2 regions of the Variovorax sp. GW460-12-1-14-LB1 genome follow, and region 2 is predicted to be linked to the other one. Evidence: riboswitches for the same ligand, from Rfam matches in the RefSeq annotation. Region 2 holds a riboswitch; the other holds the start of a gene.
What was found. A riboswitch is a leader RNA that binds a small molecule or an ion and turns the genes downstream of it on or off. The one in region 2 is predicted to bind cobalamin.
Positions count from the first base shown of each region.

Region 1: linked by a shared signal. The riboswitch ahead of AC07Y4_RS14900 (TonB-dependent receptor) and the one ahead of AC07Y4_RS06665 (TonB-dependent receptor domain-containing protein) in region 2 are both predicted to bind cobalamin.

Region 1 is NZ_JBWKYF010000025.1:5,915-20,887, forward strand. It holds gene cobN (cobaltochelatase subunit CobN) at 1-2,870, opposite strand, end outside; gene cobW (cobalamin biosynthesis protein CobW) at 2,875-3,939, opposite strand; gene AC07Y4_RS14890 (energy-coupling factor ABC transporter permease) at 4,054-4,731, opposite strand; gene AC07Y4_RS14895 (PepSY domain-containing protein) at 4,805-6,343, opposite strand; gene AC07Y4_RS14900 (TonB-dependent receptor) at 6,354-8,537, opposite strand; cobalamin riboswitch at 8,669-8,951, opposite strand; gene AC07Y4_RS14905 (hypothetical protein) at 9,033-9,254, opposite strand; gene AC07Y4_RS14910 (hypothetical protein) at 9,406-9,813, shown strand; gene AC07Y4_RS14915 (cation:proton antiporter domain-containing protein) at 9,818-11,521, opposite strand; gene katG (catalase/peroxidase HPI) at 11,705-13,963, shown strand; gene AC07Y4_RS14925 (tetratricopeptide repeat protein) at 14,069-14,668, shown strand; gene AC07Y4_RS14930 (dicarboxylate/amino acid:cation symporter) at 14,726-14,973, opposite strand, start outside.
Region 2 is NZ_JBWKYF010000008.1:122,875-137,847, reverse strand. It holds gene AC07Y4_RS06675 (bifunctional adenosylcobinamide kinase/adenosylcobinamide-phosphate guanylyltransferase) at 1-170, opposite strand, end outside; gene AC07Y4_RS06670 (cobyrinic acid a,c-diamide synthase CobB) at 157-1,554, opposite strand; gene AC07Y4_RS06665 (TonB-dependent receptor domain-containing protein) at 1,539-3,491, opposite strand; cobalamin riboswitch at 3,564-3,803, opposite strand; gene AC07Y4_RS06660 (hypothetical protein) at 4,202-4,429, shown strand; gene AC07Y4_RS06655 (cell division protein ZapA) at 4,426-4,761, shown strand; gene AC07Y4_RS06650 (sulfite exporter TauE/SafE family protein) at 5,054-5,881, shown strand; gene AC07Y4_RS06645 (universal stress protein) at 5,955-6,380, shown strand; gene AC07Y4_RS06640 (AraC-like ligand-binding domain-containing protein) at 6,426-7,391, opposite strand; gene AC07Y4_RS06635 (carbon-nitrogen hydrolase family protein) at 7,571-8,575, shown strand; gene AC07Y4_RS06630 (phenylacetaldoxime dehydratase family protein) at 8,596-9,660, shown strand; gene AC07Y4_RS06625 (malonate--CoA ligase) at 9,682-11,226, opposite strand; gene AC07Y4_RS06620 (enoyl-CoA hydratase/isomerase family protein) at 11,254-12,036, opposite strand; gene AC07Y4_RS06615 (Bug family tripartite tricarboxylate transporter substrate binding protein) at 12,033-13,022, opposite strand; gene AC07Y4_RS06610 (malonyl-CoA decarboxylase) at 13,116-14,582, opposite strand; gene AC07Y4_RS06605 (GntR family transcriptional regulator) at 14,623-14,973, opposite strand, start outside.

The DNA.
Region 1 (14,973 bases), on a different contig from region 2:
CCCACGGTGGGCAGCACCTCGAAATCGACCACGCGCTGGCTGCCTGGTGCCCACTTGGGCCGCACGCCGATGAGCGCGAAGGCCTGCGCCAGGTCGTCGCCGCCGGTGCGCATGGTGGCCGTGCCCCAGACCGACAGGCCCAACGCCACGGGGTAGTCACCGTGTTCCTGCAGGTGGCGTTCGACCAGCTGCGCAGCCGACTTGAGCCCGAGCATCCAGGCCGTGGGCGTGGGGATGGCGCGCGTATCGACCGCGTAGAAGTTGCGCCCGGTCGGCAGCACGTCGGGCCGGCCGCGCGAGGGCGAACCGCTCGGTCCCGGCGGCACGAAGCGGCCTTGCAGTGCGCGCGACAGCTGACGCAGTTCTTCGGCGCCACACGCATCGAGCGCAGGTGCGAGACGGTGCGCGATGCGCCCCATCACGGCAGCAGTGCGCGGCAGATCGGGCGGACAGCTGTTCGCTTCGAGCAGCTGCTGCGCCAGCAGCTCCAGCCGCTCGCGCGTGTCGCCCTGATGCCGCCAGGCCTCGTCGCTCACGGCCGCCAGCAGCGCGGGCCGCGCCCCCTGCCAGGGCTTCGCCGCGTCGATGTCGAGCGGGTCGAAGGCGTCGCCGGGCAACAGGTCGGCGGCGAGCGCGCCGAGCAGCCCGGCGTTCTCGCCCGCGCCGTCGCCGGCCGGAAAGCGCGCGAGCGCGAGCAGCGTGTCGCGTCGCAACCGCGCGCGCGGCGAATCGCCGAACACATGCAGGCCGTCGCGGATCTGGGTTTCTTTCAGCTCGCACAGGTACGCATCGACGCGCGCCAGCACGGCATCGTCTTCCGCGCCCGGCATCCCCAGTTCTTCGACCAGGTGCTGCGCGCGCACGGTCGCGAGGATCTGCGCGCGCAGCACCTTGGCGCGGCGCGCGTCGACCAGCAGCGCGTCGTAGTACTCGTCGACCTGCCGCTCCAGGTCCTGCAACGGGCCGTGGTTCTCGGCGCGCGTGAGCGGCGGCATCAGGTGGTCGACGATCACGGCCTGCGTGCGGCGCTTGGCCTGCGCGCCCTCGCCGGGGTCGTTGACGATGAAGGGGTACACGTTGGGCAGCGGCCCGAGAATCGCGTCGGGCCAGCAGGTGGCCGAAAGCGCGAGGCTCTTGCCCGGCAGCCATTCGAGGTTGCCGTGCTTGCCGACGTGGACGACCGCGTCGATGGCGAACACATCGCGCAGCCAGAAATAGAACGCGAGGTAGCTGTGCGGCGGCACCAGCTCGGCGTCGTGATAACTCGCATAGTCGGCCAGGCCCAGCGGTCCCAGCGCACGCGCGGGCTGGATGCCCACGAACACGCGGCCCAGCCGCAGCCCGGCGATCATGAAGCGGCCCTGGCGCAGCATCGGGTCGTGCTCGGGCGGGCCCCATTGCGCGTCGATGGCGGCGGCCATGCCCTCGGGCAGCGCCGCGAGGCGAGCGCGGTAGTCGGCGAGCGCGTAGCTCTGCCACGCGGGCCGCTCGGCCCATTGCGCGGGGTCGTTGGCGATGCCCTCCTGCAGCGTGCGCATCAGCGCGTCGCCGTCCGCGGGCAGCGTGTCGAGCGTGTAGCCCTCGGCCTGCATCGTGCGCAGGATGGCCATCACCGAGGCCGGCGTGTCCAGCCCCACGCCGCTGCCGATGCGGCCTTCGCTGCCGGGGTAGTTCGCGAGGATGAGCGCGACGCGCTTCTCGTCGGCGCGCAGTCTGCGCAGGCTGCACCAGCGGCGCGCGAGTTCGGCCACGAAGGCGATGCGGTCGGGCTCGGGCCGGTAGCCGACCACCTCGGTCTGCGTGAGTTCGCAGCGGTGCGACAGGCCCTTGAAGCTCACGGCGCGCGTGACGATGCGCCCGTCCATCTCGGGCAGCGCGATCTGCATCGCGATGTCGCGTGGGCGCAGGCCCTGGCTGTCGGCGAGCCAGTCCTCGCGATTGCCGCCGCTCACGATCACCTGCAGCACGGGAGCATCGCCCGCGAGTGCCAGAGGCTCACCGCTTTCGTCCGAAGCGCCCTGCCCCAGCGCGGCGAAGGCGGTGGTGTTGAGCACCAGCTGCACGTCGTGCTCAGTGCACAGGGCGCGCAGTGCAGACAGGCACAGCGGGTCTTTGAGCGAATCGAGCGCCACGGGCAGCGGGTTCAGTCCTTGCGCATGCAGCGCGGCGGCCAGCGCATCGAAGGCCTCGGTGTTGCCCGACAGCAGGTGCGAGCGGTAGAACACCAGCGCCACCACGGGCGCGTCCGCATGCCAGCCGGCGCGCAGGTCGTCGATGCCCGCGACCGTGTGTGTCGCGTCCATGCCGCCCGGCACATGCAGCGCCACCTGCGGCAGGCTGCGCGGCGGCAACGGGGCCTCGCCATGGCCCAGCCCGTGGAAGGCCACCGCGCGCAGGAACTGCGCCGCGTTGCCCGCGCCGCCCGATCGCAGGTACTGCCACAGCTGCCGGCTCACGCCACGCGCCGCGGTGCCGCGCGCGAGCAGGTCCTCGTCTTCCTGCAGGTCGCCCGAGAACATCGCGAGCTGCTGGCCCTGACGCTTGGCGAGCTTCTCGAGCTGCTGCAGGCCGTAGGCCCAGGCCGACTCGGCTCCCAGGTGGTCGACCACCACCACGCGCGCATGCCGCAGCACCTCGTCGACGTACAGGTCGAGCGACGCAGGCTGGCGCAGGTGCATGAGGTTGGCCAGCCGCAGCGAGGGGTAGCCGGGGTCGGTGGCCGCCAGCGCCGTGCGCGCGGCAGCGAGCAGCGCGAGCGTGGTGTCGGCCGAGCTGAGCACCACGATGTCGCCCGGCGTCTGGTCGAGCCGGGTGACGACGCTCGGGTCGTCCTCGACGAAGCGGCCGGGCTGGGTGCTCAGCAGGTGCATGCGGTCAGGCGGGAACGGCCGCCACGCCTTCCAGTGCCTTGCGCAATGCGCCTTCGTCCAGGTCTTCGCCGATGAACACGAGCCGCGTGCGCTGCGCCTCGCCGTCGCGCCAGCGGCGATCGAAGTGGTGGTCGAAGCGGCGGCCCACGCCCTGCACCAGCAGGCGCATCGGCTTGTGCGGCACGGCGACGAAGCCCTTCACGCGGAAGATGGTGTGCTGTTCGACCAGTGCGGTCAGCACGGCGATGAGACCGTCGCGGTCCACGGGCGGCAGCTCGATCACGAGCGAGTCGAACTCGTCGTGGTCGTGATCTTCCTCGTGGTCGTGGTGGCTCTCGCGCAGGTGGATGGTGCTTTCGGCGGCGCGGCCCTGGCCCAGCAGCAGCGCCAGCGGCAGCTTGCCTTCGGTGGCGCCGACGATCTTCACCTCGGGCGGCAGTTCTTCTCGCACCAGCGCCTCGACCTGCGCGCGCGCGGCGGCGTCCATCAGGTCGGTCTTGTTGAGCACCACGAGGTCGGCGGCCGAGAGCTGGTCTTCGAACAGCTCGTGCAGCGGCGATTCGTGGTCCAGGTTGGGGTCGGCGCGACGCTGCACGTCGACCTGCGCGGGATTCGCGGCGAACTGGCCCGAGGCGGCGGCGGGGCCGTCGACCACGGTGACCACCGAATCGACGGTGAAGATGTTCGCGATGTCGGGCCACTGGAAGGCCTGCACCAGCGGCTTGGGCAGCGCCAGGCCCGAGGTCTCGATGAGCACGGCGTCGATCTGGTCGCGCCGCTCGGCCAGCTGCAGCATCACGGGCAGGAACTCTTCCTGCACGGTGCAGCAGACACAGCCGTTGGCGAGTTCGTACAGCGCACCTTCACGCTCGTTGCCTTCATCGTCGCAGCCGATGCCGCAACCGCGCAGGATGTCGCCGTCGATGCCGAGTTCGCCGAACTCGTTGACCACCACCGCGATGCGGCGGCCCTCGGCGTTGCCGAGGATGTGGCGCAGCAGCGTGGTCTTGCCGCTGCCGAGGAAGCCCGTGACGATGGTGACGGGGATCTTGGCGTTGCTTTGTGTCATGGAGTGAATGCTTTCAGGCGCGCAAGGCGCACGGGGAATCGGGCGCGCGGCGCGTGCGTGGCGCACGCGCCGGCGAACGGCACGCCCTCTTCAACGAGGGGCAGCCGGCGCGAATCAGACGGCGCTGTACAGGCGGCGCTCGACCAGGGCCGTGCCCTGCAGGCGGCGCCAGGCCTTGGCCGCGGCCAGCACGCCCAGGTCGACCAGCGGCTCGACCAGCACGACGGTCATGTAGGCCGCGCCGAAGCTGGCGATCTGGCTGAGGTTCTCGAGGCCCGTGCCGCGGCCGTAGAGCGCCCAGAAGCCGACCCACACCACGATGCCGCCCTGGTAGGCCACCGACAGCTTGAAAGCCTGCTGGTAGCTGATGTCCACGTAGGCCATGTTCGCGGGAATGATGCGGCGGGCCAGCGCGGCGGTCGCGAACAGCGGCACCAGCAAGGTCGTGACGTTCATGCCGTACTGCGGCAGGTCGGGCGGTGCGAAGAACAGGCTCTGGATGAGCAAGCCGCCGGCCAGGCCGATGGCCGCGGGCGCGAGCCCGAAGAGGAGCATCAGCGTGGTGCCCAGGATCAGGTGGACCTCGGACACGCCCACGGGATGGTGCGGGAACACCTCGAAGAAGCAGAACACGAGCATCACAGTGAAGACCGAGCGCAGCAGCAGGCCGATGGGGCCGTCCTTGCGCAAGGTGTCGAAGGCGACCTTGCCTGTGTAAGCCAGTGCAGCCGCCCCCGTGGCATAGCTGAGGAAGATCTTGGATCCGTCGACGAGTCCGGGTTCGATGTGCATCGCGCACCTCCTGAAATGCACCGAAGTGCGAAAGTTGATTGTTGGGGGATGGACTGGCTTGCGCAAGTCCCCGTCATGAAACCCGGGAGCCTTGCAGCCCCCGCTGAACAGGCGAAGGCTGTGGCTTGCGCCGCAGCCGTCGCCAGCCGATCACCACGCCGCTCGCCGAAGCGACGACGCCGATGACCGACAGGAACCACACCACCAGGTCCCAGGCCGGCCGGTACTGGATGAGCCAGGGAAAGTCGAGGCTGTGCGCGGCGTTGAAGAGCCAGCGCCGCAGCCGCGCGTTGCGGTCGTTGCTGCCGGCCACCTGGCCGCTCGTCGGGTCGATGTAGAGCCAGCTGCGCGCGGCGTCGTCGAATTCGAGCCGCCACACGGGCAGCACGCGCGTGCGGTGGTGGCCGTACCAGTGGAAGTCTTCCTGCGTCTGCAAGGTGGCCTGCGTGATCGCGGCACCGGGGCGCAGGCGTACGGCGGCGCGTTCGATGTCGTCGCGAGCGATGACGACCGGCGCGCCGGTCGCTGCATCGACCACCTGCACGCGGGCCTGCGCATCACGCAGTTGCAGCAGCGGCTTCCCGTCGAACCACATCAGCAGCGCCTCACGCGGTGCGGCAGCGCCCTCGCCTGCCGGCACCACGGTCGGTGGCCAGGGGAACGGCGACACGCCGGTGCCCGTGTAGCGCGCCATCGCGGCCGCATCGGCCGGTGCGCGCTGAAACCACCCGTTCGGGTTCATCGAGAGCCAGCCGCTCACGATCCAGGTCAGCACGAAGAAGCCGCCGATGAGCCCGGCGATGTGGTGCCAGGCCATCCAGCCGGTGTACGGCGTGACCGCGCCGCTGCGAAAGCGCCGCCGCAGTCGAAGGCGCAGGATGCCGATGACGATGCCCGTCACGGTCGAGACGATGCACGCGGCCGACAGCCACACGACCACGTCGTGCCACAGCGGCGGGTCGGCGCGTAGCGGCGTGAAGTAGATCCAGTGCGGCACGGCGCCCAGCCAGTTCCAGAAGCGCTCGGCGCGCGTGGTGTCGCGCACCACCTCGCCGGTGCGCGAGGACACGTACAGCTCGGTGCCCGCCACGTCGCCGGTTTCGATACGGTGCAGCGGGCGCAGCGGGTTCAGGCCCTGCGGCACGGTCCACTGGTCGCGCTCCAGCGTCTCGGCCCATCGTGCGCCGGGCTGTGCGGAGAAGTCGCGGGCGATGGCCTCGGCCTGCGCCGCATCGACCGGCCCGAGCACACGGCCATCGCGCGCGGACACGGCATGCCGCCCGCCGCGTGCATCGACGATGCGCCACACGGGCTGCGCGTCGGTGCCGGCCTGCATCTCCAGCGCCATGCGCCGGGGCGGCTGCGTGCGCACCGCTGGCGGCAGCGCCTCGAACGCGGCAGACGGCGTGACCACCGCCTGCGCGAAACGCACCGGGCCGAGCCCCGCGAGCCGCTCTTCGTCCGTGAGGTTCGGGTACCCCACGTACATCATGACCACGCCCGAGACGAACCACATGACGAACAGCAGGCAGCCGCCGATGCCCAGCCATCGGTGCGTCCAGTACAGCGCCCGCCGAAGCGGGGGCCATGCGCGTTGCCATGCGGTGCTCATGCGGCCATGCTCAGAAGGTCACGAACGCCGACAGCTCGAACGAGCGCGGACGGCCCAGCAGCCACTGGTTGCCGCCGTTCGAGAACGAGACCGGGTACCTGCGGTCGGCCAGGTTGAAGGCGCGCAGCGCGAGCTTGAGCGACGGGTTCGCCTGCCAGCTCACGCCCGCGTCGGCCACGGTGTAGGAGCCGATGCGGCGCGTGTTGGCCGCATCGACCTGCCGCGCGCCGACGTGGCGCACGCCGAGCTCGGCCTCCCACTGCGGCAGGAAGCGCCAGTGCAGCCACAGGTTGGCCGCCACCTGGGGCACGCCGGCCGGCGTGTTGCCCGCGCGCGAGACCAGCGACTTGCCGACCGCTTCATTGAAGTCGTCGTAGCGCGCACGCAGCCGCGCGGCGTTGGCCTCGAGGCGCAGCGTGGAGGTCAACGCCAGGTCGAGCGTGGCCTCGATGCCTTCGGACGACTGCTTGCCGATCTGCTGCACGACGGTCGGGTCGTTCGCGTCGCGCGACAGCAGCTTGGTCTTCTCGATGCGGTAGGCCGCCACGCTCCAGGCGCCGCGGCCCTCGGCCAGCTGGCGCTTGTAGCCCACCTCGACCTGCTTGCCCACGCTGAGCTCGAACGGCACCTGCGTGGCGGACGTGCTGATGAGCCCGGTGAGCGGATCGGCCGCGCGCGCCACCTGCGCATAGAACGACTGCGCGGCGTCGGGCGCGTAGACCACGCCGAGGCGACCCGTGGCGTACTCGAAGGTCTTGTCCAGGCGCGGGGCGCGGTTCTGCGGATCGGTGCGCACGATCTTCGCGCGGTCCCAGCGCAGGCTGCCGACCACCGACCAGTGTTCGTTGAAGGCCAGCTTGTCTTCGGCGAAGAAGGCGTAGGTGCTGGTCTTCGTCTTGTAGCGCGGCAGGTAGGGCGTGGGCGAAGCGTAGGTGCCGGGGTTGAAGACGAAGGCGTCGACCACCGAGCGCCCGCCGTAGGGCGTGTCGCTCGAATTCAGGAAGTCGATGCGGTTGGCGTCGAAGCCCACCAGCACCTGGTTCTTCAGGCCGAACAGCGCGTGCTTGAAGGTGGCGTCGGTGCGGTTGCCGATCTGCTCCTGGTCGTGGCCGATCTCCAGGTAGTCGCCGCGCGTCACGCGGTTCGTGATGGCGCTGTAGGTGTAGGTTTCGCTGTCGCGCCAGTGGCGCTTGCTGTCCAGGCGATAGAGCTGGTTGCGCACGGTGACGGCGTCGTTGGGCGTCCACTGCGCATCGAGGCGGGTCCAGCGGTCGCGGTACTTGACCTCGGCGTCGTCGAGGTTGTAGTTCTGTTCGCGGTTCAGGCTGCTCAGGCGGCCGTTGACGAGCGGCACGCCGAAATAGCGCTGCGGCGTCTGGCGGCCCTCGTCGTGCGAGAGCGTGAACTGCAGCCGTGGCGACACATCGAGCCGCACCGCGCCGCCCACCGCCAGGCTCTCGGCCTCGCCGCGCCGCATGAAGCCGTCGGTCTTGCGGTGGCTGATGTCGAAGCGGTACGAGAGCATGTCGTTGATCGCCCCGCCGCTGCCGAAGGCGACCTGGCGCGTGGCGTCGGAGCCCACGGTCACGAGCGCTTCGTTCTGCACCGGGCCGCGCGTGGGCTTCTTGGGCACCACGTTGATCGCGCCGCCGATGGCGCCCTCGCCGAACATCACCGAGGCGGCGCCGCGCAGCACCTCGATGCGGTCGGTCGACCAGGTGTCGAACGGGAAGGTGACGGTGCCCGCGCCCACGTACAGGCGCGTGCCGTCGTACAGCTGCATCACCGAGCCGTGGCCGTTGAAGCCGCGCGCCGACAGCGACGAGCCGCCGTTGCCCGGCGCGGGCGACCCCGTGATGCCGGTGGCGCGGCTCGCGGCCTCGACCACCGACACGTCGCCGCGCGCGCGGATCGCGTCGCCGGTGAGCACCTCGATGCTGGCGGGCGTTTCGAGCGGCGTGAGGCCCAGGCGGCTGCCGGTCTGCGTGGGTTCGTCCAGGGCCAGCGGCGTGTGGCGGCTGGCTTCGACCTGCACGGGCGTGAGGCTGGGGCGACCGGGTGTGTCGCCCGATTGGGCCAGGGCGGGCCCGCAAGCGAGGCCGAGCCCCAGCGAAAGACCTGAAAGACCCGAAAGGCGCGCCCGCTGCAGGGGTGGGCCCGAGCGATCGCGCGGTGGCGATGCAATGCGATTCATCCGACTTCTCCTGTGGCCCGCGTCCCCGCAGGCTCCTGACCGATCGCGGACGCCGAGGGAGAAGAGACGAGGGGCGGTGCCGTTTCGCGCGAGGGAAAAGCGGCAGGCCCGGACACGCACTCCCGCAGCATCCGAAGGCGGTTGCGAAGGCCGGTATCCGGGCTCGCGGAGTGCGTCGGGGTGCAATGCATGCACCTCGGCGCCGAAGCCCTCGCCTTCCCACGCCGAAGCGCAGTGGCTGCCCGGGCGAAGAATCGCCGGGGCCTGAGGGTGTCGATGTCCGCTGACCGTTGCGGGGGCAGCGCAGGAATGGAAGGGTCGTTCGAAAAAACGACGCCTCGCACCTGCTTCCCGTTTAACCCCGCCGCCAATCCTGTGACTGGTCGTGCAGGGCACCTTCGAACCGTGGGGTGTTGGACGACACCGGTGTGAACCAATGTTTCCAACCGCCGGGATTATAGGGAGCGCCCTGCGGCGGCGCCCTTGCGGGCCCCGTCAGACGGGCTTGCCGTCGGGCCCGAACAGCCGCCGCAGCACCGCCACGCCGGCCACCAGTGCATTCGAATACGTGGCGTAGGGCTCGTGGGCGGCTTCGAGCGGCACGTACACATGGGTGGAGTCGCCGGGCGAGCCGTCCACGGCCTCCATCAGCACCCAGTAGAACTCCCCTTCTTCCAGTTCGTGGACGGTGAGTGCGATGTCTCTCGGCGAAGGCATGACGGTCAGAGAAATGAAACAGGGAATGAACCCGCCTTTGAACGGGCAAGGGGCCGGCGCGGTTGTCAGTACTAGGGCTTCTCCTACAGTGCATGGACGCCGCGCGGCCTAATGTTAGGGGTGGGGAGTTGCATCAGAACAAGGAGTCAGCATGAAACATTTCACGCTTGAACCCAACATGCGCGCCGCCTTCGGTGGCGCGTTCTACCCGACCGGTTACTCCCTGGTGATGTTTCCGAGCGTCGAAGACGCCAGCCGCATCGGCCACGGGCTGATCGCGAAAGGCATCGTGAGCGGCGACGAGGTCTACCTGATACCGGCCGAAACCGTCCTGGCGGAAATCGCGCCGACCGTGCACGCCTCGCACAGTCCCCTGCCCTCCGCCGGCACCGACGGCGACACGGTGCGCGCCTTCATCCAGCTGGCCCACGAAGGCCACACGGGCCTGCTGATCCGCACCAAGGACGGCGCCATCACCGAGCGCGTGATGGAACTGGTGCGTACCGTGCCCTACTCGATCGCCGAGCGCTATCGCACGCTGGTGATCGAGGACCTTTGAATCGTCAAGCTGGCACCGCCATCGCGGCGGCGCGCTGCACCACATCGCGGGCCATGGCCTGGGCGAGTTCCTGTTCGCCCAGGAACACCTTCGCGTCGGTTTCGGCGGCCAGCAGGCGGGCTTCCTGCTCGTTGTGGCTGCGCACCACGGTCTGGATGGTGGGGTTCAGCGTGCGCGCGGTTTCGATCATCTGGCGCACGTTCATGGCGTCGGGCGTGGCCACCACGAGCACGCGGGCGCGTGCCACATGCGCCTGGATCAGCACCGCCGGGTCGGCCGCGTCGCCCCACACGGCGGGGATGCCGGCCTCGCGCAGCTTCTCGACCAGCTCGCGGTTCTGCTCGGCCACCACGTAGGGGATGTCGTTCGTCTCGAGCTCGGCGGCGATGCGCCGGCCCACCCGGCCGTAGCCGACCAGCACCACCTGGCGCGACAGGTACTTGGCCTCGGTGGTCATGGGCAGTTCGGCCAGCGGGTCGCTGCGCGCGTCGAGTTCGCGTGCGAACTTCGAATGCGCGTGCAGCCATTTCTGCAGCGGTGCGATGAGGCTGAACCACAGCGGGTTGGTGGCGATGGAGATCAGCGCGCCCGCCAGCACCAGGCTCTGCCCTTCCACCGGCAGCAGGCCGAGCGACACGCCCAGCCCGGCCAGGATGAACGAGAACTCGCCGATCTGCGCCAGGCTCGCGCTCACCGTGAGCGCGGTGGCGAGCGGGTAGCGGAACACCAGCACCAGCGCACAGGCCGCGAGCGACTTGCCCAGCACGATCACCAGCACCACGGCCAGCACCTGCAGCGGGCGCTCCAGCAGCACCGAGGGGTCGAACAGCATGCCGACCGACACGAAGAACAGCACGGCAAACGCATCGCGCAGCGGCAGCGACTCCTGCGCCGCGCGGTGGCTGAACTGCGACTCGCGCATCACCATGCCGGCGAAGAAGGCGCCCAGTGCGAACGACACGCCGAACAGCGCCGCCGAGGCGAAGGCGATGCTCACGGCCGCCGCCACCACGCACAGCGTGAACAGCTCGCGCGAACCGGTGCGCGTGACCTGCCAGAGGATCCACGGGAACACGCGCCGCCCCACCACCAGCATCAGCACGACGAAGCCGCCGACCTGCAGCAGCGTGAGGCCCAGCGTCTGCCAGACGGGGTCGCCGCTGGTGTCGACCTTGGTGCTGCCCAGCGCGCCCGCCAGCGGCGGCAGCAGCACGAGCACCAGCACCATCGCGAGGTCTTCGACCACCAGCCAGCCCACCGCGATGCGGCCGGTGAAGGAATCGAGGATGCCCAGGCTCTCGAGCGCACGCAGCAGCACCACCGTGCTCGCCACCGACAGCGCCAGCCCGAACACCAGCGCCGTGCCCCAGCTCCAGCCCCACCACATGGCGAGGCCGCCGCCGAGCAGCGTGGCGACCGCGATCTGCGCGATGGCGCCGGGCAGCGCGATCTTGCGCACCGCGAGCAGGTCGGCCAGCGAAAAGTGCAGGCCCACGCCGAACATCAGCAGCATCACGCCGATCTCGGCCAGCTGCGCGGCAATGCCCGCGTCGGCCACGAAGCCGGGCGTGAACGGGCCGATGATCACGCCCGCCAGGAGGTACCCCACCAGCGCCGGCAATCGCAGCCGCGCCGCGAGAAAGCCGAACACCAGCGCCAACCCCAGGCCGGCGGCAATCGTATTGATGAGGGAGACGCTGTGGGGCATCGGTCCATTTTGCAGGAACGGCCCCCAACCTTTGAAGCCCGCAGGCTTCTACGGGCCTGCGTCTACACCCCTACGGAAGCGACGCGAACTATCGTAGGCATAAAGCACTTCTATTCGCATCGACACCTTTCTCATCCAGAATTTGAGCGGTCCCCCCGTCCCCCCAACAACAGGAGCCTCCCCATGAGCAACGAGAAAACCGAAGCGAAGTGCCCGTTCAGCCAGGCCACCGGCGCCGGCACCACGAACCGCGACTGGTGGCCCGAGCAGCTGCGCCTGGACCTGCTGCACCAGCACTCCTCCAAATCCGATCCCCTGGGCGCCGGTTTCGACTACGCCAAGGCCTTCCAGAGCCTGGACCTCGCCGCGGTGAAGAAAGACCTCGCCGCGCTGATGACCGACTCGCAAGACTGGTGGCCGGCCGACTTCGGCCACTACGGCCCGCTCTTCATCCGCATGGCCTGGCACAGCGCCGGCACCTACCGCATCGGTGACGGCCGTGGCGGCGCGGGCCGAGGGCAGCAGCGCTTCGCGCCGCTCAACAGCTGGCCCGACAACGTGAGCCTGGACAAGGCGCGCCGCCTGCTGTGGCCGATCAAGCAGAAGTACGGCCAGAAGATTTCCTGGGCCGACCTGCTGATCCTCACCGGCAACGTCGCGCTCGAGACCATGGGCTTCAAGACCTTCGGCTTCGGCGGTGGCCGCCCCGACGTGTGGGAGCCCGACCAGGACGTGTACTGGGGCCGCGAGAAGACCTGGCTGGGCGGCGACGTGCGCTACGCACAGGGCTCGCCCGGCGTCGAGAAAGACCGCGGCGTGCTCGTGAAGGACGACGACAGCAAGGTGCCGCACAGCCGCAACCTCGAGAACCCGCTGGGCGCCGTGCAGATGGGCCTGATCTACGTGAACCCCGAAGGCCCGGACGGCAACCCCGACCCGATCGCCGCGGCCCACGACATCCGCGACACCTTCGCCCGCATGGCCATGAACGACGAGGAAACCGTGGCGCTCATCGCCGGCGGCCACACCTTCGGCAAGACCCACGGCGCGGGGCCGGCCTCGAACGTCGGCAAGGAACCCGAAGCCGCCGGCCTCGAAGACCAGGGCTTCGGCTGGAAGAACAGCTTCGGTACCGGCAAGGGTGGCGACACCATCACCAGCGGCCTCGAAGTGACGTGGACCACCACGCCCACGAAGTGGAGCAACAACTTCTTCGAGAACCTGTTCGGCTACGAATGGGAGCTGACCAAGAGCCCCGCCGGCGCGCACCAGTGGGTGGCCAAGGGCGGCGCCGGTGCCGGCACCATCCCCGACGCGCACGACGCCGCCAAGCGCCACGCGCCGACCATGCTCACCACCGACCTGTCGCTGCGCCTGGACCCGGCCTACGAAAAGATCTCGCGCCGCTTCCTGGCCAACCCCGACCAGCTCGCCGACGCCTTCGCGCGCGCCTGGTTCAAGCTCACGCACCGCGACATGGGCCCGCGCGCCCGCTACCTCGGGCCCGAGGTGCCGGCCGAAGAGCTGATCTGGCAAGACCCGATCCCGGCCGTCGACCACCCGCTGGTCGACGCCAACGACGTCGCGGCGCTGACGAAGAAGGTGCTGGCCTCGGGCCTCACGCCCGCGCAGCTGGTGTCGACGGCGTGGGCCTCGGCCTCCACCTTCCGCGGCTCCGACATGCGCGGCGGTGCCAACGGCGCCCGCGTGCGGCTGGCACCGCAGAAGGACTGGGCCGTCAACCAGCCCGCGCAGCTGGCCCAAGTGCTGAAGGTGCTCGAAGGCATTCAGAGCGAGTTCAACGCGGCGCAGACCGGCGGCAAGAAGATCTCGCTGGCCGACCTGATCGTGCTGGCCGGTGGGGCGGGCGTGGAGCAGGCCGCGCGCAATGGCGGGCGTGAAGTGAAGGTGCCCTTCTCGCCGGGTCGCGCCGACGCCTCGCAAGAGCAGACCGACGTGCCCTCGTTCGAGCCCCTGGAGCCCGCGGCCGACGGCTTCCGCAACTACCTGAAGGGCCGCTACAGCGTGCCCGGCGAAGCACTGCTGATCGACAAGGCGCAGCTGCTCACGCTCACGGCGCCCGAGATGACGGTGCTGGTCGGCGGCCTGCGCGTGCTCGACACCAACGTCGGCCAGACGCGCCACGGCGTCTTCACGAAGACGCCCGGCACGCTGAGCAACGACTACTTCGTCAACCTGCTCGACATGGGCACGGAGTGGAAGGCGGTGTCGGACGCCAAGGAAGAGTACGAAGGCCGCGACCGCAAGACCGGCACGCTCAAGTGGACCGGCACGCGCGTCGACCTGGTGTTCGGCTCCAACGCGCAGCTGCGCGCCATCGCCGAGGTCTATGGCGCTTCCGACAGCCAGCAGAAGTTCATCGACGACTTCGTGGCCGCCTGGACCAAGGTGATGAACCTGGACCGCTTCGATCTCGCCTGAGGCGGGGCGCCAGCGCCGTCCGCGCCCCGGGGCCCCCCCCCCGCGGGCGCGGACTCCCATGAACGAGGTATTCGTTTTTCGGGCCGGGCCACTAGATTCGGCCCCATGAAATTCGCGAAGGCATGGCTTGCCGCCGGCGTCGTCCTGGCGGCCTCGCAGTTCGGCGCGCTGTACGCGCAGGACGGCAACCCCGAATGGCGCGTGCTGCGCCAGGAACTCGTGCAACGCATCAACGCCAACTGCTACGACGTCGGCACGCTCGAGCTGGCGCAGCAGGTGCTACAGACGGCGCAACGCACAGGCGGGCCCGAGTCCGCCGACGCGGCCCTCAGCCTCGTGCTGCTGGCCCATGTCCACCAGCGGCAGGGGCAGCTGACCCGGGCCGCGCAGTCGTACACGGCCGCGCTCGCCATCCAGGAAAAGACCGCCGGGCCGGACAGCCCGCGGGTGGCGTTCACGCTGAGCGCGCTGGCCGGCCTGCACTACCGCCGCGAGGCCTTCGACCAGGCCATTGCGCTGTACGAACGCGCCCTGGCGATCCACGAGAAGCAGCGGCGCCCCGACGCACACGCCGTGCTGTACAGCCGGCAGAACCTGGCCGCGGCCCATCGCGCCCAGGGCGCCTACGCCAAGGCCGCCCCGCTGTACGAACGCGAGCTCGATGCCAGGGCGCAGCCGCTGCTCGCGGTGGCCCTGGTGCACTGACGCGCACCGAAACGCGCCGCACCGCACCCAAACGCGCAGGCCGGCGCCCTGCCCCGGCTACTGCGCCATCTTCGATTCGCGCGCGTTCACCAGCTCCTCGGGCTCCTGCGACTCGACCCAGCTCTCGTTGTTGAGCCCGGCCTGCAGCCGCTCGGTGTCCAGTTCGTTGGTCCACTTGGCGACCACGATGGTGGCCACGCCGTTGCCGATCAGGTTGGTGAGCGCGCGCGCCTCCGACATGAAGCGGTCGATGCCCAGGATGAGCGCCAGCCCCGCCACCGGCACATGCCCCACCGCCGACAGCG
Region 2 (14,973 bases):
CGCGCGATGCGCTCGCGCATCTCGTCGTCGTGGGCCTGCGCGGTGGCGATCAGCACCGCGCGGCGCGATGCGGGCCCGGACGCCAGCCAGTCGGCCGCGCGCTGTTCGGCGCGGCGCGACTTGCCGCTTTTCTGGCCGCCGAGGATGAATTCGTGCTCAGTGAGGGGCATCGGGGGGCGCCTGTGCAGCGTGGCTGTCGAGTTCGAGGGGCATGGCGCTGAAGAGCCGCGCGGTCGCTTCCGGGCTGGACGCGAACCACGCATGGAAGTAGCTCGCGCGCACGGGGCCGTGCACGTACAGCGCCTCGCCGCCGCGCGTGCCGACGGTGCGCGCGGCAGGCGCGATCGGCGTCTCGCAGCGCGAGTAGTGGAAGGTGTGGCCGCGCAAGGCATGCGCGCCCAGGTCGAGTTGCTGCGGGCCCAGGCCGGCCAGCCGCTTCTGCATGACGGCCCGCCCCGGCAGCACGCCCCAGAGGCGGTGCACGTCGGTCGGCTCGGCGTCGTCGCGCGTGGCGAGTTCGTCGAACAGCGCCATCATGCCGCCGCATTCGGCCCAGATCGGCTTGCCGGCCGTGACGTGGTTGGCGAGCGAGAGCCGCAGCCGGCCGCTGGCCGAGAGCACGGCCGCATGCAGCTCGGGGTAGCCGCCGGGCAGCCAGGCGGCGTCGCAGGGTGGCAGCGGTTCGTCGGCCAGCGGCGAGAAGAACGCGAGCCGCGCGCCGAGGGCTTCGAGCACCTCGAGGTTGGCCGGGTAGATGAACGAGAACGCCGTGTCGCGCGCGATGGCGATGGTGCGTCCGGCCAGCAGCGGCGCGATGGGCGCCGTCGGCGCGGGCTCGAAGCGCACCTGCGGCAGCTGCCCGGGCGTGCGCTGACCCAGCGGCGTGGCGGCGAGCACGTCGGCCGCGGCGTCGAGCCGCACCATCGCGTCGCCGAGTTCGGCAGCGCCGACCAGTCCCAGGTGGCGTTCGGGCAGCGCGAAATCGGCGCTGCGCGGCAAGGCACCGAGCCAGTCGTCGGGCTCGCGCAAGGCGTCCTTCAGCATGTCGGCGTGGCGCTCGCCGGCCACGCGGTTGGCCAGCACGCCGGCCCAGGGCAGGCCCGGGCGGAAGTTCTGCAGGCCGTAGGCCAGCGCGCCGAAGGTGCCGGTCATGGCCTGCGCATCGATCACGGCCAGCACCGGCAGGCCCAGGCGCTCGGCCAGCTCGGCCGCGCTGGGCGTGCCGTCGAACAGGCCCATCACGCCTTCGACGATCACCAGGTCGGCCTCGCTCGCGGCGGCATGCAGGCGCGCGCGGCAGTCGGCCTCGCCGGTCATCCACAGGTCGAGCGAATGCACCGGCGCGCCGGTGGCCAGCGCGAGCCAGTGGGGATCGAGGAAGTCGGGACCGCACTTGAAGGCCCGCACGCGGCGGCCCTGGCGCACGTGCAGCCGCGCGAGCGCGGCCGCGACCGTGGTCTTGCCCTGCCCCGAGGCCGGCGCGGCCACGAGCACCGCGGCGCAGGTGACGGCTGCGCCGGGCGAGGAGCGACGGGTGTTTACTGCGGAGTCCACTTGAGTCCGACGTACGCGGTGCGGCCCCCGGTGGCGTAGAGCCGTGCGAACTGGTAGTCCTTGTCGCCCACATTGTCCACGCGCGCCACCAGGTTCAGGTCGCGCATGATCTGCTTGCTGGCCGACAGGTTGAGCAGCGTGTAGCCGCCGAGCTTGACGGTGTTGGCCGCGTCGTCGTAGCGCTTGCCCGAGCTTTGGAGCTCGGCGCCCAGCGTCCAGCCGGCGATGCGCCAGTCGGCGCCCAGCGTGCCGTGGGCCCGGGCACGGCGTGCCAGCAGGTGGTCGGTGGCGAGGTCGCGCGGGTCCTGGTAGTCGAGCGAGGCGCGCAGCGTGACGTCGCCGATGCGGTGGCCGCCCGTGAGCGTCACGCCCTGGTAGCGCGCACGCGCCGTGCTGGCGTAGCAGCCGAACGACGACTGGCAACCCTTGGCGCTGCCGTCGAACACGATGAGGTTCTGCACCCGGTTGCGGTACAGCACGATGCCGGCCTGCGTGGCGCCGGCCGTGTACTGCAGGCCCAGCTCGACGTTGCGGCTCGATTCGGGTTGCAGGCTCGCCAGGCCGTACTCGCTGAAGCGCTGGTACAGCGTGGGCGCGCGGAATGCGGTGCCGGCCGACACGGTGGCGCGCAGGCTCGGCGTGATGGCGTAGCCGTAGGCGGCGCTGCCGGTGGTCTTGCCGCCGAACTCGCTGTCGTCGTCATGGCGCACATGTAGCTGCAGCGAATGCGGGCCCTTCACGTAGCCGTAGCCCAGTGCGGCGGCGTTCTGCGAGCGGTCGCGCGAGAACAGCTTGGCCGAGGTGGTGGGCGCGTTTTCGAGCGCGTCTTCGCGGCGCTCGAGCGTGGCGGTCACCAGGTGCGCGCCGAAGCGGAATTCGTTCTGGAACAGGTAGCCGCGCAGGCGGGTTTCGGTGCGGTAGAACGAGGGCTGGGTCTTGTAGACGGTCTGCGAATCGGTCACCTGCAGGCGGGTGCTGTAGATGTCGTTCCACTTGGCCGACCAGGTCAGGCCGGCGGTGCGCAGTTCGTTGGTCGACACGTCGTTGCGGAAGGTGATCGGCGGCTTGGTGCGAAAGCTCACCGACGGGTCGTAGGCCGCTTCGGTGTTGCTGGTGAGCAAGGTGGCGTCGATGCGCTGGTCGGGCGTGATCTGGAAACCCAGCTTCAGGTTGCCCGAGGTGCTGCGGTAGCCGTCGCGGTCGGGGTTGGTGAAGCCGTCTTTCGAGGGCGTGCGCTTGGCGATCGGCTGGATGTTGAAGCCCTTGCTTTCCTCATGCGCGACGCCGAACGAGTAGTCGAGCAGGCCCGACTTGCCGCTCACGCCGCCTTCGATCCGGCGCAGGCCGTGGCTGCCGAAGCCGATGCCGGCGTAGGGCGACACGCCCTCCTCGCCGCGCTTGGTGAAGAGCTGGATCACGCCGCCCACGGCGTCCGAGCCGTACACCGCGGCGGCCGGGCCGCGCAGCACTTCGATGCGGTCGATCTGCGCGAGCGGAATGCCTTCCCAGCCGGCACCGCCGGTCGATTGCGAATCGATGCGCACGCCATCGAGGTAGACCGCGGTGAAGCGCGATTCGGCGCCGCGGATGAACACGCTGGTGGCGTTGCCCACGCCGCCGCTGCGCGAGATCTCCATGCCGGGCAGGCGCGCCAGCACGTCGGCCACGCCGGTGGCGCCGCTGCGCTCGATGGTCTTGCGGTCGATGATGGAGACATCGCCCACCAGGTCCGACAGCGCCTGCGGCGTGCGGTTGGCGGTGACGACGGTCTCGTCGAGCGTGGCAGGTGCTGCTGCGGCGGCTTGCGCCTGCGCGGCCAGCGGCACCAGGGCCAGGCCGCCGAAGGCCGAGGCCAGGGCGAGCGTCAGCGGCAGGCACGCGGGACGGTTGCGGCGCACGCTGGCGCGGCCGCTGGAGAGGGAAACACAGGAAATCATGGGGTGAACCGAACGAACTTCTATGCCCTGGCCGGCTTCCCCGCCGGCGCCATGGGCGTCATGGCTGCCGATGCGGCAGCCGCCTTGTTGGCCGGTATCCGGGCTGGCAGATCGACCCTTTGCCGCCTTCCCAGGCACCTGTTTCAGGGCGCCCAGTGGCTGGATGGAAAGGGGTGACGCGTTGCGGCGTCGTCTGCTTGACCGTTGCGGGGGCAGCGCAGGCGGCTTCGGCCCCGGGGGGCGTCCACTCCTGCTTCCCGTTGAACTGCGCCGTGCGAACCACGCCGCGAGCACCAACGGGCGAGATTTTAGGGTGAATCGGCATTCAGACGGGGCCGCGAAGGACGAATACCGGGTGCAGTGCAAGGCGCGGTGAGCGCCGCGTAGCTTGGCTACGCAAGCGAAGCGCAACGCCGCAATGCGCCCGGTATTCGTCCTTCCCTTCGGGTTGGCCCGCCTTGCACCCGCCTGCTTTGTCGGCCGGCTTGACCAGAGATGACTCTGGCCTGCGCCGCCCTTCGCGCATCCGGGTGCAAGGCGGGCCAACGCGGCCCCGTCTGAATGCCGACTCACCCTAGCCCACGGGGCGCACACGCCACACCGGGTTTGATCACGGACGGCGCAGGCCCCAGAATCTCGGCCACGTCCGGTGCGCGCCCCGCGCGGTGCGCCGGATGTTCCGAATTCCCGGGAAACTACAATCGCCAACCATGCCCGCCTCCAGCCCCATCGACCAGATCGCCGAGCGTGTGGAACGCCTGCTCGTGCGTCACGAAGAGGTGCAGCGCACCAACGCGCTGCTGCAGGAACAGGTCGATGCGCTCACGCGTGAACGCGACGGCCTGAAGTCGCGGCTCGCCGCGGCCCGCACCCGCCTCGATGCCCTGCTCGAACGGCTGCCGGCCGAACCCCCTTCCGAAGATTCCCATCACGCATGAAGCAGATTGAAGTACAGATCATGGGCCAGAGCTACTTGCTCGGCTGTCCCGACGGCGGCGAAGCGCAACTGCGCGAGGCCGTCGACCGCGTGGACGCGGCCATGTGCAAGATCCGCGACGCGGGCAAGGTGAAGGCACGCGACCGCATCGCCGTGCTCGCCTCGCTGAACCTGGCTTTCGATCTCGCGGCCCAGCAGGCCGCTGCTGCCGCGGCACCGGCCCCTGTCGCTGCCAGCAGCACGGAAGAAAGCTCCGCCGACACCGACCCGAAGGCCGCCCAGCTCATTCAGAGACTCGATCAGGCCCTGGCGGGCGATGGACATTTGCTCTGAGGGCACGCGGCCCGGCACATCCGGGGCGTAAAATCCGTTTTGTCTGCAGACGTGTCGGGCTTAATATTTCCTTGTTCCAATGCTCTCCGGAGCCGGGCTTGGTACATCGCTTGACGGGCGTGATCATCTCGCGTCAGATGAACCCGAAGTCCTGCTGCCCTCGCCCACCTGAACCCTGGTTCAGGATGCGGGTCCGGCACACCATCTGCAGACACCTTTTCCTGCCACGGCCCCCTGCTTCACCGCACGGGGCCGTTGCTTTTTCAGCCGCTCGTTCTTTCCCCATCCTCCCGTGAACCTCGCTGCCCTGCTCGACCCGCTCCTGATCGCCGAACTCGCCGCGCTCGGCCTGGGCACCGGTTTCCTCGCCGGCCTGCTGGGCATCGGCGGCGGCATGCTGATGGTGCCGTTCATCACGATCATCATGGGCCAGCGCGGCGTGCCGGCCGACCTGGCGGTGAAGATGGCGATCGCGACCTCGATGGCGACGATCATCTTCACGTCGGTGTCCAGCGTGCGCGCGCACCACAAGCGCGGCGCGGTGCGCTGGGACATCGTGCAGCGCCTGGCCCCCGGCATCGTCATCGGCAGCCTCGCGGGCAGCCTGGGCGTGTTCGCGCTGCTCAAGGGCACGGCGCTGGCCATCTTCTTCGCACTGTTCGTGGGCTTCTCGGCCACGCAGATGTTCCTCGACAAGAAACCCAAGCCCACGCGCCAGATGCCGGGCACCGGGGGCCAGCTCGCGGCGGGCGGCATCATCGGCTTCATCTCGGGCCTGGTGGGCGCGGGCGGCGGCTTCATCAGCGTGCCGTTCATGACCTGGTGCAACGTGGCGATCCACAACGCGGTGGCGACCAGCGCGGCGCTGGGCTTTCCCATTGCGGTGGCCAACGTGCTGGGCTACGTGCTCAGCGGCCAGTCGGTGCAGGGCCTGCCGGCCGGCGCCTTCGGCTACATCTGGCTGCCCGCGCTCGTGGTGATCGCGGCCTGCAGCGTGTTCACCGCGCCGTTGGGCGCCAAGGCCGCGCACAGCCTGCCGGTGAAGAAGCTCAAGCGCGTGTTCGCGAGCATCCTGTACCTGCTGGCCGCCTACATGCTCTGGAAGGGCCTGCGGGGCTGAGGCATATCAAACACTCGCTGGCTTTCCTGTGCCATCCTATGCGGCACTTGTTCACAGTCGTAGAAGGAAAGCCATGAAAATCCTCATTGCAGTCGACGGCAGCGCCTACACGCAAAAGGCCCTCAACTATCTGCTCGCCAACCGCGCCATGTTCGTGGACGGCCATGAGCTGGTGGTGGTCAATGTCTGCACCGGCATCTCCGGCCACGTGGCGCGCCACCTGAGCAAGGAAATCGTCACCGAGTACTACGCCGAGGAAAACGCCAAGGTGCTCGACCCGGTGAAGGCCTGGTTCGCCGAGAAAGGCGTGGCCAACTTCACCGCCGACGCGCGCCACGGCCACGCGGCCGAGGAAATCCTCAAGTCGGCCACCGAATCGAAGGCCGAGCTGATCGTGCTGGGCACGCACGGCCACGGCATCCTGGGCCGCGCGCTGATGGGCTCGGTCGCGACCAAGGTCGTGGCCGAGACCGACATCTCGGTGCTGCTGGTCCAGTAAGAAGACCCGACAACCCCGGCGACGGCCGATGCGCCGTGGCCGCGGTCATTGCGGCGAGCGCTGCTGCCGCCATTCGCGCGGCGAACATCCGAAGCGCTCGCGAAACGCGCGGCTGAAATGCGCCGCGTCGTTGAACCCCCTCCCGTACGCGATCTCTCCCACCGGCCGCCCTGCCAGGCGCGGCTCCAGCAGGTCGCGGCTGCATGCGTCAAGCCGACGCTCCCAGATGTACTGCGAGGGCGTCAGCGGCTCGCTCTTGAACACGCGGTGGATGTGGCTCACCGACATGCCCAGCTGCGCCGCCAGCGTGCCCACCGACAGCGTCGGATCGGCCAGCTGCTCGTCGATGCGCTGCTTCACGCGCGCGAGGTGGTACGCCGTGAGCTTGCTGAGCGCCGGTGCGTGCGCCGCAGGCAACGTCTGCAGGCCGGCCACGAGGATGTTCTGCACGCCATGGGCCACCGCCAGCGCCGAGGCCGGCTGCAGCGCGTCGAAGTCCTCGCGCAGCGTGCGGATCATGCCCAGCAGCAGGTGCCCCGCGCCCTCGCGCCCTGACACGGTGGTGGCCGTGAGCGTTTCGGTGTCGCGCAGTTCGCTGCGCAGCCGCTCGCCGGGCAGCTTGAGCACGATCTGCTCGAAGGGCTGGTCGAACAGCAGCTGGTAAGGCCGCGTGCTGTCGTACAGCGCGAAGTCGCCGGCGCCGAGCACCGCGTCGCGCCCGTCCTGGCGCACCACGCCCTGCCCGCGCGCCTGGATGCTCACGAGAAAACAGTCGTCGCTCGACGCCGCGATGTGGCCCGGCGTGCGCATCACCTTCTGCGCCCGCGAGGTCACGACCGACATGCCGAGGCCGGGCAGTGCGTGCTGGCGGATGCTGCCCTCGAAGTCGCCGCCGTCGCCGGTGCGCACCGCGTCGCATTCGAGCTGCACGTAGACGTTGCAGATCATGTCGGTCCAGTACGCGAGCCGCTGGTCGCGCGGGACGGCATCGGTGCTGAGCAAGGGGGTCATCGGGGTCCTCGGAAGGCCTTCGCAAGGCACATGCAACGCTGGAACAAGAACGCCGCCAATCCGGGTCAAGGCGTTCCGGCGGCGCGAATTTACGCTTCATGCAACCCGCATGCCACCGCGCAAACCCGGTGCGCACAGTGGGGATTTCGTTACGTTCATCGTCCCCTGGAGAACACCCCATGCCGACCACCGTCCACCCCAAGCTCCGCGTCGCCGCCGTGCAGGCCGCGCCTGTTTTCCTCGACCTCGACGCCACCATCGACAAGACCATCGACCTCATGGCGCAGGCCGCGAAACAGGGCGTGCAGCTCATCGCCTTTCCCGAGACCTGGGTGCCGGGCTACCCGTGGTGGGTCTGGCTCGATTCGCCGGCCTGGGGCATGCAGTTCGTGCAGCGCTACCACGACAACTCGCTGGTCATCGGCTCGCCCGAGTTCGAACGCCTGCAGGCGGCGGCGCGCCAGCACAAGATCTGGCTCTCGCTCGGTTACAGCGAGAAAGCGGCGGGCAGCCTGTACATCGCGCAGGCGCTGATCGACGACCAGGGCCGCACCGTGCAGACGCGCCGCAAGCTCAAGCCCACGCACGTGGAACGCACCGTGTTCGGCGAAGGCGACGGCGCCGACCTGCACGTGGTCGAGACGCCGCTGGGCAACATCGGCTCGCTGTGCTGCTGGGAGCACCTGCAGCCGCTGAGCAAGTACGCGATGTATGCGCAGAACGAGCAGATCCACTGCGGCGCGTGGCCGAGCTTCTCGCTCTACCGCGGCGCGGCCTACGCGCTGGGCCATGAGGTCAACAACGCCGCGAGCCAGGTGTATGCGGTCGAGGGCGGCTGCTTCGTCATCGCGCCCTGCGCCACGGTGTCGAAGGCGATGAGCGAGCTGATGTGCACCGACGACGGCAAGCGGCAGATGCTGGGCGTCGGCGGCGGACATGCGCGCATCTATGGCCCGGACGGCTCGCCGCTGGGCACGCCGCTGGCCGAGGACGCCGAAGGCCTGGTGATCGCCGACATCGACCTCGGCATGATCGCGCTCGCCAAGGCGGCGGCCGATCCGAGCGGCCACTATTCGCGGCCCGACGTCACGCAGCTGCTGCTGAACAAGACGCGGCGCACACCCGTGGTGGTGCAGCTCACGCCGGAGCCCGAGGGCAGCGTGCCCGAGCCGGTCGTGGCCTGAGCCGACCACGGAGCCGCACCATGGAATCGGCCATCCCCGAGCACCTGCGCTGCCCGCGCACCCGCGAGCGCCGCGTGGCAGACGATCACACGCCACCCTACCCCGGTTGGTCGGCGCGCGCGCCCGTGACGACGACCCAGGTCGTGATGGGCTACTTCGGCGTGCAATCGCGCGGCCCGGCGATGCAGGGCCGGGCCTGCGCCGCGCTCCTGAAGATCGCCCGCGACTTCGCCCTGCCCGACGGCCCCGGTCACCACGACCTGGCCCATTGCGTCGACGCCGACGGGTACGACAACCTGATCGCCATCGCCTACTGGCGCGATGCGGCGGCGTTCGCGCGCTGGTGTGCCACGCCCGCCATCGAGGCCTGGTGGAACGCCGACGAGCGCTTGCATGAAGGCCTCGGCTACTTCCGCGAAATCGCATCCCCGCGTGCTGTGCACTTCGAGACCCTGTTCAGCACGCCCGACCGCCTCGAGGGCATCGGCGTGGTGATGGGCGGTGTGAGCGGCGAACTGCAGGAGCACGGCTACTGGGGGTCGATGCGCGATCGACTCCCGCTCGCGCAGGCCGACGCGCTCGCGCCTTCGGGCACGCGCGCGGTGATCGCCGGCACGCCTGCGTCAGGCCAGCGCGTGCGCATCGCGGGCCACACGCACCTCGCGATGATCCGTTCGGGCCAGGAATGGACCGAGACCACCGGCCAGGAACGCGGGCTCTACCTGGAAGACATGGCCCCGGTGCTGCGCGAAGGCATGGACTTTCTGCGCGACCAGGGCCTGCCCATCGGTTGCTACAGCAACCGCTTCATGCACCACCTCGACGCGCACGGCGCACCGCTGCAGAAATCCTTCGGCCTGAGCTACTGGCGCTCGCTGGCCGACATGGAACGCTGGGCCGAGTCGCACCCGACACACGTCGCGATCTTCGGCAGCTTCATGCGCTACGTGCAGGCGCTGAACTTCGAGCTGCGCCTGCGCCTGTACCACGAGGTGTCGGCGCTGAAGGCCGACGAGCAAAGCTACGAGTACATCAACTGCCACGCGCGCAGCGGGCTGATGAACGGGCTCGCACCCGCCGCCTGAAGCCCGGGCGCGCAGCGGGGCTCAGGCGGCGAACAGCCCCTTGTGCTCCGCGCGCAGCAACGCCTTCTGCACCTTGCCCATCGTGTTGCGCGGCAGTTCCGGCACGACGAAGCAGCGCTTGGGGATCTTGAAGTTCGCCAGCTTGGCCTTGAGCTCGGCCACGATGGCGTCGGCGTCGATCGTGGCGCCGCCCTTGGGGATCACGATGGCCACGCCCACCTCGCCGAAGTCGGGGTGCGGCACGCCGATGACGGCGCTTTCGGCCACGCCGGGCATCTCGTTGATGTAGCCCTCGATCTCGGCCGGGTAGACGTTGTAGCCGCCGCTGATGATCAGGTCCTTGCTGCGCCCGACGATGGTGATGTAGCCGCGCGCATCGATCTTGCCCACGTCGCCGGTCTTGAAGAAGCCGTCGGCGGTGAACTCTTCCTTCGTCTTCTCGGGCATGCGCCAGTAGCCGGCGAACACGTTGGGGCCCTTCACCTGGATGCCGCCGATCTCGTCGATCGGCAGGTCCTTGCCCTCGTCGTCGCGCACGCGCAGCTGCACGCCGGGCAGCGCGAAGCCGACGGTGCCGCCGCGGCGCTCGCCCTTCTTGGCGTCATACGGGTTGGACGTGAGCATGGCGGTCTCGCTCATGCCGTAGCGCTCGAGGATGGTGTGGCCGGTGCGCTCGCGCCATTCGTCAAACGTTTCGATGAGCAGCGGCGCCGAGCCCGCGACGAACAGGCGCATGGTGCGCACCGCCTCGCGCGTGAGGCCCGGCTCCGCCAGCAGGCGCACGTAGAGCGTGGGCACGCCCATGAACACGGTGGCCTCGGGCAGCTTGGCGACGATGCGCTTGGGGTCGAACTTCGAGAACCACAGGATCTTGCTGCCGTTGAGCAGTGCACCGTGCAGTGCCACGAACAGGCCGTGCACGTGGAAGATCGGCAGCGCGTGAATCAGCACGTCGCCCTTCGTCCAGCCCCAGTAGTCCTTGAGCACTTCGGCGTTCGACAGCAGGTTGCGGTGCGTGAGCATCGCGCCCTTGCTTCGGCCGGTGGTGCCGCTGGTGTACAGGATGGCGGCGAGGTCGTCGGGCTTCTTGATGGCCACGGTGTGGCGGTCGCTGCAGCGCGCCGCGGCGTCGAGCAGCGTGCCGGTGCGGTCGTCGTCCAGCGTGAACACGTGGCGCGTGCCGGCCGCCTCGGCGATGGGACGCACCCAGGCCGCGTTGCGGCCGGTGCACACGACCACGGCGGGCTCGGCGTTGCCGATGAAGTACTCGATCTCGGCGCTCTGGTAGGCCGTGTTGAGCGGCAGGAACACGTAGCCCGCGCGCAGGGTCGCGAGGTACAGCAGCATGGCTTCGACCGATTTCTCGACCTGCACGGCGACGCGCGCACCCTTCTCGAGCTTCAGGCCGTCGAGCAGGTTGGCGATCATCGCGCTGGCGCGGTCGAGGTCGCGCCACGAATAGTGCAGGCCGTTCTCGGTCTCGACCGCGATGGCGTCGAGATCGGCAGGAAAGGCGGCGCGCAAGGCGGCGAACAGGTTGGCGTTGGGGGAGGACTTCGTCTTCATCATCTTCGTCATCATCGAACGGCAGGCTCAGGAAGGTCGGAAATTCGGAGGGCGCTTGCCCAGGAAGGCATCGATGCCCTCGCGGTGCTCGGCGCTGTCGGCATAGTCATACGCGGTGGCCAGCAGCTGCTGCGCCGCCGCGCCGCCGCTCTTCAGTGCGGTAAAGGTGGCCTTGTGCAGGCGCGCGGCCTGCGGCGACAGCGCCGCGATGCGCGCCGCATGCGCCTGCACAGCGGCCGGCACCTCGGCATCGGGCAGCACGTGCAGCAGAAAACCGGCGTCGTACAGCCGCTGCGCGCCATGCACGCCGGCGGCCAGCAGCATGTCGCGCGCCAGCACGTCGCCGATGGCGCCATGCACGAGCGCGGCTTCGCGCGGCGCCATCGGAAAGCCCAGCTTCGCGATGGGCGCGCCGAACTTCGCCGACGCACCGGCCAGGCGGATGTCGCAGCAGCTGGCGATCTCGACGCCGGCGCCCATGCAGGCGCCTTCGATCTGGGCCACCAGCGGCAGCGGGCAGTCGAGCATCGCCTGCAGCGCGGCCCAGACTTCGTTCTCGTGGAATTCGCGCAGGCTCGCTTCCTCGAAACGGAACGAGGGGTACTCGGAGATGTCGCCGCCCGCGCAGAAGGCACCGCCCTCCCCGCGCACGACGACGCAGCGCAGCACGGTGTCGCCATGCAGGTCGTCGAACACCGCGCGCAACGCGCGCCACATGGCGCGCGTCATCGCATTGAGACGCCCCGGGTTCGACAGCGTGACGAGCGCCACGGCGCCTTCGCGGCGCAGCGAGACCTGCCGATCGGTCATTCGAGCTTGGCGCCCGAGGCCTTCACGACGGTCGCCCATCGCTTGATCTCGGCGTTGACGAAGCGGCCGTAGGCGGCGGTCGTGACGTTCGGGATCTCGGAGCCGTTCTGGGCCCAGATGGCCTTCAGCTCGTCGGTGCCCAGCGCCTTCTTCATCGTGTCGATGATCTGCGTCTGCGCTTCGACCGGCGTGCCCTTGGGCGCCCACAGGCCGTACCAGGTGGTGACGGTGTAGTCGGGCAGGCCGACTTCGGCGGCGCAGGGCACGTCGGGGAACGCGGGGTTGCGCTTGGCGCCGGCCACCATGAGCGCCTTGATGCGACCGCCCTTGATGTGCTGTGCCGAGGAACCCAGGCCGTCGAACATCAGGTCGACGTTGCCCGCGATCAGGTCGGACAGCGCCGGGCCCGCGCCGCGGTACGGAATGTGGGTGATGAAGGTGCCGGTCTGCAGCTTGAACAGCTCGCCCGCCAGGTGGTGCGAGGTGCCCGAACCGGCCGAGCCGTAGTTGAGCTTGCCGGGGTTGCGCTTGGCGGTGGCAATCAGCTCCTGGATGGTCGCGGCCTGCACCCGTTTCGGGTTGACCACCACCACCTGCGGCACGTTGGCCAGCAGCATCAGGGGCACGAAGTCTTTCTCGAGGTCGTAGTCGAGCTTGGGGTAGATCGACGGCGCGATCGCGTGGTGCACGGCGCCCATGAAGAGCGAGTAGCCGTCGGCCGGCAGCTTGGCCGCGATGCTCGCGCCCACGGTGCCGCCCGCGCCGCCGCGGTTGTCGATGACCAGCGTCTGGCCCGCCGCGCGCGCGAACTGCGCCGACAGCGGGCGCGCGAAGGCGTCGGTGCCTCCGCCGGCCGGGAACGGCACCACCATGGTCACGGGCTTGGTCGGCCAGCCCTGGGCACGTGCGCCACCGCACAGGGCCACGGCCCCGGCAGCGGCGGCGACGCGCAGCACATCGCGTCGTTGAAAACTCTGTTGCGTCATCTGTCTCGTCTCCTGTCGTCGTCGTTGTGGATGTTGCCGCCCTCCGGCGGTCAAGGTGCGGGCCGCAGCGCTGCCGCGGCAAAGCGAACGGACTCAGCCTTTTTTGAGGAACAGGCCTTCGATGTCTCCCGAAACCGCGATCTTGCCTTCGGCCAGCCAGGTGCGATGTCGGTCGAGGCGCTTGAGGTCGTACAGGTAGTTGACCATGAGGCCGTACGACTGCTTGAGCCCCTTGGCCGACGGGTCGCCGGCCCAGTTGAGCCGTTCGACGCGCGCGCCGTTGCCCAGGTGGAAGCGCGCCACCGGGTCGGCCGGCGTGCCGTCGACCAGCGTGCGGCCCAGGTACTCGGCGGTGGCCTGCAGCAGCCACTGGCGCAGCGGCGATTTCGCGTCGAGTTCGGTTGCTGCATCAACCGCCGCCAGCAGGCGTTCGGCCGTCGGCGGCACCGAGCCGACGAGGCGGCCGAGTTCGGCTTCGCGCTTCTCGTCCAGGCGCGGCAGCAGCTCGGCGGCGTTCTTGGCGAGCCACGCGCGCAGGCCCGGAATGGGCGACAGCGTGGCAAAGGTCTTCAGGCGCGGCAGCTCGTCCTGCAGGGTCTCGACCACGCGCTTGATGAGCGAGTCGCCGAAGCTCACGCCGCGCAGGCCCGTCTGCGTGTTGCTGATCGAATAGAAGATCGCGGTGGTGGCCTTGGCCGGCTGCACCGGCACGGCGGCCTCGTCGAGCAGCGGCATGATGCCTTCGCTGATGCGGTCGACCAGCGCCACCTCGACGAAGATGAGCGGCTCGTTCGGCAGGCGCGGATGGAAGAAGCCGTAGCAGCGGCGGTCGCTGTCGTCCAGCCGGTTCTTCACGTCGGACCAGCTCTTGATGTCGTGCACCGCCTCGTAGCGGATGAGCTTCTCGATCAGCGAGGCCGGCGAGTTCCAGTCGATGCGGCGCAGCTCGAGAAAAGCCACGTCGAACCAGGTGGAAAACAGGTGCTCCAGCTCGGCCTCGAGCGCGAGCAGGCGCTTGTCGGACTTCAGGCACGGCAGCAGGTCGGCGCGCAGGTCGACCAGGAAGCGCATGCCGCCGGGCTCGACCGCAAAGCGCTGCAGCAGCCGCATGCGCGGCGACACCAGCGCGCGGCGCAGGCGCAACTCGGCCTGCCCTTCGTCGGGCGTGCCGACGGCGCTCTGGTGCTGGTCGCGCGCGCTCTTGAGCTTGCCCGCGTCGGCGGCGAAATGCTCGCTCATGAGCGCCCAGTAGTCGCGGCGTTCTTCGGGCGAGGCGCCGGCGTAGGCCTGCGCAATGGCATGGGCGCGGCGGCCGCCCTCGACCTCGCTCACGCGCGGGTCGATCACCGCCTGCAGCTCGGCCAGCACGCGGCGCAGCGTGCGCGGCGACAGCGCCTCGTCGGCCTTGCGCAGCGTGGCCTGCAGCCGCTCGGCGGTGGTGCGGGCGCTGGGCTTGGGCGTGTGACGGGCCGGGCCTTTCGTGGCGCCGTTGCTCGCCACGGGAACCTTGGACGATTCGCCCATGCGCAGGCGCGCCTGGAACCACTCGGTCGCACTCATCGATCTGCTCCTGTGCCGTTAGCTATGTGGGCGGTGCCTGTCACGGCATCACCCGGGATTTCTGCTGTTGCATGACTTCGCGCAATGCTTCGCGCTGGCGCGTCATGTGCGTGCGCATGGCGGCGTCGGCGCCCTCACTGTCGCGCGCCTTGAGCGCGGCGAACACGGCCAGGTGCTCCGACAGGCTCTGGTCGAGCCGCCCCGGCGCGTGCAGCTGCTGCAGCCGCGCCAGCTTCAGGATCTTGCGCAGGTCGCCGATCACCTGCGCCAGCCACTTGTTGTCGGCGAGCTTGATGATCGCCTCGTGAATGATGTGGTTGGTGGCGTAGTAGTCGTTGATGCGCCGTGCCTTGGCGTGGCGCACCAGGCGCTCGTGCAATGCGTCGAGCTC